Regions from separate parts of the Arthrobacter sp. MDT2-3 genome, predicted to be linked through region 2. Evidence: riboswitches for the same ligand, from Rfam matches in the RefSeq annotation. Region 2 holds a riboswitch; the other holds the start of a gene.
The links. Region 2 has a riboswitch for cyclic di-AMP ahead of AC5RUQ_RS19080 (LysM peptidoglycan-binding domain-containing protein). Riboswitches for the same ligand answer to the same signal wherever they lie in the genome.
Positions count from the first base shown of each region.

Region 1: another riboswitch for cyclic di-AMP. It lies ahead of AC5RUQ_RS20015 (M23 family metallopeptidase); the one in region 2 lies ahead of AC5RUQ_RS19080 (LysM peptidoglycan-binding domain-containing protein).

Region 1 is NZ_JBNHFS010000009.1:51,841-55,197, reverse strand. It holds gene AC5RUQ_RS20020 (C40 family peptidase) at 1-509, opposite strand, end outside; cyclic di-AMP (ydaO/yuaA leader) riboswitch at 580-762, opposite strand; gene AC5RUQ_RS20015 (M23 family metallopeptidase) at 891-1,712, opposite strand; cyclic di-AMP (ydaO/yuaA leader) riboswitch at 1,723-1,934, opposite strand; gene AC5RUQ_RS20010 (iron-dependent transcriptional repressor DtxR) at 2,081-2,776, opposite strand; gene serC (phosphoserine transaminase) at 3,055-3,357, shown strand, end outside.
Region 2 is NZ_JBNHFS010000008.1:38,771-42,127, reverse strand. It holds gene AC5RUQ_RS19085 (protein adenylyltransferase SelO) at 1-921, shown strand, start outside; gene AC5RUQ_RS19080 (LysM peptidoglycan-binding domain-containing protein) at 1,091-1,963, opposite strand; cyclic di-AMP (ydaO/yuaA leader) riboswitch at 1,967-2,130, opposite strand; gene AC5RUQ_RS19075 (dienelactone hydrolase family protein) at 2,435-3,357, shown strand, end outside.

The DNA.
Region 1 (3,357 bases), on a different contig from region 2:
GCGGTCCACGCGTTGACGCGGGGGATGCTGATGCCGGCCTGGGCATAGACCCACTGGGTGAAGCCTGAGCAGTCCCAGCCGTTGGGGGTGGTGCCGCCCCAAACGTACGGACGGCCGATGCCGGTGTAGGCGAGGCCCGCAATTCCGGAAGTGGACGCGGAGGCAATTGTCTCCACGGCCTTGTCCGCAACGGAGTCGGCCGACGCGGTGGAAGCGGTGGTCACTCCCTGCTCATCGTCTGAGTCCGTGGACTGCGCAACTACCCGCTCAACAACGGGTGCCGGGGTGGTCTTGACCACGGGGCGCTCGAAGGAGACGGTAGCCGTGGGCGCCGCCGTGACAGCGAGGGCACTTTGTGCCGATCCGGATTCCGTGGAAGCGGAGACACCAGCGGTGGTGTCCGCTGCATTGGCCGGCAGGCCCATGGTCAGGATGAGGCCCGAGGCAGCTGCGATGACTGCAGCCTGGCGACCTACTGTCCCGGCATTGGCACTAACAGCCTTGGACATGGAGTCCAGGGGGTTGGTACGAACCGGTTGCGCACGGTGGCGCGCAGAATTATGGCGTGAAGACACGAAGGTAGCCTCTCCCAATGCCTACGAGGTGAGCTGTCGGATTCGGATGGGAGTCACCCGGCCGCGCGGCTTCCTGGGAAGCTTTTGCGACTTAACCCCAAGGCCTTCAAAAAGCTGAAGGCCAAAATTGGTTCCCCCGCCCCTGCCAGACGATGAAATGCGAACGGACCTTGAGCGGTGGCAGAGTTAGGCAATCCGCACAAGAGCGTCAACTTCGGAAAAGTTGACGCGAGTTAGACGGTACAGCAGTTTTGGAAGAATGTCACATTCAGGTCACGGCATGTCAACACCAAGTGATAGCTCACCGTCATTTGACTAAAGCCAACCGGTCGGGTCAACAACTTCGCCGTTGACCTGGACCTCAAAGTGGAGGTGGCACCCGGTGGAAGCCCCCGTGGTCCCGCTGAGGGCCACGACGTCCCCGCGGGACACCGTCTGCCCTTCCTTGACGCTGAAGGACGACAAGTGGTTGTAAGTGGTTTCCAGGCCGTTGCCGTGATCCACTACGACGCGGTTGCCGCCGCCGTACTGGTGCCAGCCGGCGAAGGTGACCGTTCCAGTGGCTGCGGCCAGAACAGAGGTGCCGCACTGGGCTACGTAGTCCTGTCCGCGGTGGAAGTCGCCGGAGCCTCCGGTGATCGGACTGACCCGGTAGCCGAACGGCGACGCAGTGGTCAAAGCAGCGAGCGGGGCGCCAAGACTTCCTGCGGAAGCGGCGCGGGTGATGGCACCGGCAGACTGGGCACTGAGCAGCTGCTTCAGTTTGCCGTCCGGGTCTGCCTGGGTAACCACAGCAGAGCGGCTGAAGTCTATCTGGGCACCTGCTTCCGCGGAAACCTGCGGCTGGGGCACAACAGCGGACGCGGCGACAGGAGTGGATCCCGAGGCATCCGTGGCCATCACGGGACTGGTGGCCGGCACGGTCACGGTGAGCACCAGTCCGGTGGCGGCCAGGGCGATGCCGGCCTTTTGGCCGATGCCGCTGGCAGCGGCGAATTCAGTAATTTGGCGGAAGGGACCCCGACGGCGGCGCGCATCACGGTGCGGATCGCGGGGGCGTTCCGAGGTGATGACTTCGACAACACGCGGTGTCGAAGCAGGGACCGCCGCGCGGCGGCGTCCCCTGGAATTCTGCATGGTCAAGAAGGGTTCCTCTCTGGAAAGCCTGCGAAGTTAGCTGTCGGATTCGGGTCAGAGAGTACAAAGACCCGGTCCGCCGTAAGCAAGCTTCGGCACAGAGATATCCCCGGAGGAATCCTTCACTGGAAGAGGCTTGCTGCTGACGGACTTCACCCCAAGGCAGTCCCCCGCTGCCGCTTGTGGTTCCCCCGCCTCTGCCAGTTACGACTCGTGCTCCTGATCCGCTGGCAGAGCTCGGCTCCAGATCAGGTAACGCTTTAATATCAACGCTTGGTTCAACTATAGATGCTTAAGCCCGAAAGTAACAATTCCGTTATCTTTGCGTAACGCAGTTCACACGGAGTATGGCGTCCGCTCTTTGCCTTTCAGCGGATCGCCACGAACACATGGGCGGCAACTTCCGGAGGCAGCTCCAAGGCACCTTCGATACCCGGAACCCGGACCGAGATGTAGTCACCCACCCGTTCCAGCGACACAGCCGCACCCGGCCGGATACCGCCTTCATCAAGCTGGGAGAGCAGTTCAGGCTCTACCTGGATGGGCTCGGCGAGCCGGCTGATGGTCACCACCGAGGCAGGACCGTACGACTTCATCGCCTCCAAAAGGCTAATGGCGCCATCCGCAAAACCCAGGGTCGGCACGCCGCCCAGGGCAGCAAGGCCGGGGATCGGGTTCCCATAAGGGGACTCAGTGGGATGGTTCAGCAGCTCATAGATGCGCCGTTCCACCCGCTCGCTCATAACATGCTCCCAGCGGCAGGCTTCGTCGTGGACGTAGGCCCAGTCCAAACCGATCACATCGGCGAGAAGACGTTCAGCCAGGCGGTGCTTGCGCATTACTTCGGTGGCACGCTTCCGGCCCGTCTCGGTGAGCTCCAGGTGGCGGTCGCCGGAGACAACCACCAGGCCGTCCCGTTCCATGCGCCCGATGGTTTGGGAGACGGTAGGCCCGGAGTGGCGCAGCCGCTCGGCGATCCTGGCGCGAAGGGCAACGATGTTCTCTTCCTCGAGCTCCAGAATGGTCCGAAGGTACATCTCCGTAGTATCGATCAGATCCGTCATCCAGCTCAGCTCCTCGAGCACAGTACCTAGCGTTGTCCCACCGTATCGCCTTCACCGCGACGTAGTCCGTGGAAAAGCTTAGCCTATTTTGACTTTGTCCGAATAGTTCACCGGGGCGCGGGCGGGGCGTCTCATTGGCTGGACTATGACGGTTCCGGTTCCCGCCTATTGTGCCGTTCAGGCAGAATAAGGGAGGCCCTGGTTGCAGCCGTCACCGGCTGCCGGCCACCAACACCCGTCCGGACCAAAGCCATGTCCAGCCCGAAATTGGAGCACCCGTGAGCGAAACCAGCATCACTATTCCCGCCGACCTCCTGCCCAAGGACGGACGGTTCGGCGCCGGGCCTTCCAAGGTCAGGCAGGAGCAGATTGATGCGCTGTCCGCCGCCTCGAAGAACATCCTTGGCACCTCCCACCGGCAGGCCCCGGTCAAGAACCTTGTTGGCTCCGTCCGCGAGGGTCTCAGCCAGTTCTTCCGTGCCCCAGAGGGCTACGAAGTGGTCCTGGGCGTTGGTGGCTCCACGGCTTTCTGGGATGTGGCCAGCTTCGGCCTCGTTGAAAACAAGGCCCAGCACCTGTCC
Region 2 (3,357 bases):
GTGGGCAGCTTCCAGTACGCAAGGGCCACCGAAAACCTGGACCTCCTGCGCCGCCTGGCCGACCATGCCATAAGCCGGCACTACCCTGATGCCGCCAAAGCAGAAAACCCCTACCTCGAGCTCTTCGAACGGGTGGTGGCCGCCCAGGCATCACTGGTGGCGCAGTGGATGCTGGTGGGATTCGTCCACGGCGTGATGAACACGGACAACATGACCATCTCCGGAGAAACCATCGACTACGGGCCCTGCGCTTTCATGGACGCCTTTAATCCTGCCGCGGTCTACAGCTCCATTGACGTCGGCGGGCGTTATGCGTACGCCAACCAGCCGGTCATTGCCGAATGGAACCTGGCCCGACTCGCCGAGGCCATGCTGCCGCTTTTCAACGAGGACCAGGAACAGGCCGTGGCCCCTGCCGTCGAGGCACTCGGCAAGTTCCGCCGCCAATACAGTGACGCATGGTTCTCCGGCATGAAAACCAAACTCGGTGTGGCGGAAGCCCCAGCGGGAACCCCTGAGGCTGAAGAAGCCTCGGAGGTGGTGGACGGGCTGGTGGCACTCTTGAGGGACGGACCAATCGACTACACGTCCTTTCTCCGGAACCTGGCCCACGCGGCAAGGGGAAATGACCGCCCGGCCAGGGGAATGGTCCTTGACCTGGCTGCCTTCGACGCGTGGGCGGAGCGGTGGCGTGCCCTGCAACCCGACGCCGGCATGATGGACCGGGTCAACCCCGCCTACATACCGCGCAATCACCTGGTGGAGGAAGCGCTCGCCGCAGCAACGGAGGGAGACCTTGGTCCTTTCAACCAACTCCTCGACGTGGTCCGTGACCCCTTCCACGAGCGGCCGGGGGTCGAACGCTACACCGAGGGAGCGCCGGAGGACTTCGGCAGCTACCAGACCTTCTGCGGCACCTGAGCACGCACGGCACTGAAGCAGCCACAGTATAAGCAGCCAAGGCACCTGCGGGCCGGCTGCCTGGAGGGCCGGACAACAAAACAGGGCCTGGCAACAACAGGCCCGGACAACAAAACAGGGGCGGCAGCCGGGAACAATCCCGTCTGCCGCCCCTGTTCGGGTGGTGTGACTACGCTACGCGGACGAAGGAAGCGCCGCTGAGCCAGCTGATGGAGTGGACCTCGGTCTTGAAACCGTCCACGCCGCCGCTGACAACCTGGCCGTTGCCGGCGAAGACGCCCACGTGGCCGGCGGTGATCACCAGGTCACCGGGAGCGGGGGTGCCCACAGTGGAGCCGTACTGGTAGAACTGGCCCGGGGCGAGGTCGCCAACGCCCTTGCCCACGGAGCGGAGAGCCTTCTCCACCATGGCGGTGCAGTCCTGCTGGACGCCCAGCTGGCCGTAAGCGGCCGCCAGGATGGCTGCGCCGGTGCCGGTGCCGGCGGCTGCCGGTGCCGGAGCGGGTGCTGCCGGAGCCGGAGCAGGCGTCGTGGAGGCGTAGGACAGGTTCATTCCGGTGTTAGCGGGAGCGGCAGCAACAGCAGCCTTGACGGGAGCCGGAGCAGCAGCCTTGGCGGGAGCCGGAGCAGCTGCAACGGCACCGGCACCGGGGATCTGGATCTGGTCGCCGGGGAAGATGATCGCGTCGATCGCCAGGCCGTTGGCGGACAGAACGTCATTCAGGGCTACACCGTTGGCGGCCGAGATGGCGCCCAGGGTGTCGCCGGAGACGACGGTGTGCACGTTGGCTGCAGCTGTTGCTGCGGGGGCAGCCACTGCAGCAGCAGGTGCTGCATAAGCCTGGGTGTTGGTGGTCTCAGTGGTGTCCGGACCGGTAACGCCTGCGTGGGCCGGGGCGCCTACACCGAAGGCAATGCCGGAAGCTGCGGCTACGGCGAGCGCCGGGCGGCCAAGCGACTTGGCTGAGACAGCCAAGCCCTCGAGCGCGATGGAGCGGGCCGGAGTCGCGCGGTGACGGGCGGTGGTGGAATTTTTTGACACGGTTGATCGCCTCTCCCATGCCTGCGGGGTGAGCTGTCGGGTTCGGGTTGGAGATACCCGGCCGGCAGCGACTCCGCACGGAACGGAGGCGCTATCGACTTAACCCCAAGGCCTCGTAGGAGGCCGCGGAAACTTGGTTCCCCCGTCCCTGCCAGCTGGAAACGATTGAATCCCGGGTCAGTGGCAGGGCTCGGCATACTGACGGGAATGTCCCGTCTGAGAGGGACACCTGAAGACCATAACCTGATTCCGGACCGATTGTCACATTTGGGTAACATACGAGGTGTTCCTATCGTATTTAGCAATCGAATAGACTCATTTGCCGCATCCGGCTGACCACCCGAAATAGGCGCGCCGCACATCTGGCCGTGTTGTTTGTCACAAACTGATAAAGGATCTCGAAAAGTGGCCGCGAACCTTGCCCGGAGGTACCGGACGGAGGAGGATGTTCGGCACCGGCGAGGAGGCATAGTGACCCAGCTAGGCAAGTATGAGAAATACCTGATCGAGGAATTTTTTGACGACTACCGTGCCGGCGCGCTGAGTCAGCGGACCTTCACCCGGCGGGTTGCCTTCATCACCGGCAGCATGGCAGCAGCAGCGGCGGCGATGCTGCTGGTGGGCTGTACGCCCAGTGAGGTACCGCGGAGCACCGACCCCATGCCCACCCCGGAGCCTTCAACATCTTCGGCCGCCGGCACTGCCGGTTCCGGTGCTGTGCCCGGGGCAAAGAGCCCGCTTTCCGTTCCGGAGGGTGCGCCAGGGATGACGACGGCGACCGTACAGTTTTCGTCCGGCGGAACCTCAATCAGTGCCTACCAGGCCAGGCCGGAGCGGGAAGGGCGCAGCCCTGCCGTGCTGATCTGCCATGAAAACCGCGGCCTGACACCCCATATCGAAGATGTGGCCCGCCGCTTCGCGAAAGCGGGCTACGCGGCCCTTGCCCTTGACCTGCTCAGCCGGGAGGGCGGGACTGCAAACATGGACCGCGACGCAGTTCCCGGTGCCCTCACCCAAGCCGGCGCCCCGCGCCACGTTGCCGACTTCGCAGCAGCACTGGAGTATCTCAAAGCCCAGGACTTCGTGGACGGCGGCCGTATCGCCATGACCGGCTACTGCTTCGGCGGCGGCATTACATGGCAGGCGGCCACCGAGCTGGACGGGTTAAAAGCCACCTCGGCGTTTTATGGGCCGGCCCCTGACCTGGCCAAAGTGCCGGACATCAGGGCCGCCGTTTTCGGCGTTTATGCCGAACTTGACCAGCGCATCACGGGCGCGATGCCTGCTCTCAAGGATGCGCTCGCAGCCACTGATGTTGTCCATCAGCTCACTGTCTACCCCGGCGTTGACCATGCCTTCCATAACGACACCGGCGACCGCTACAACGAAGCCCA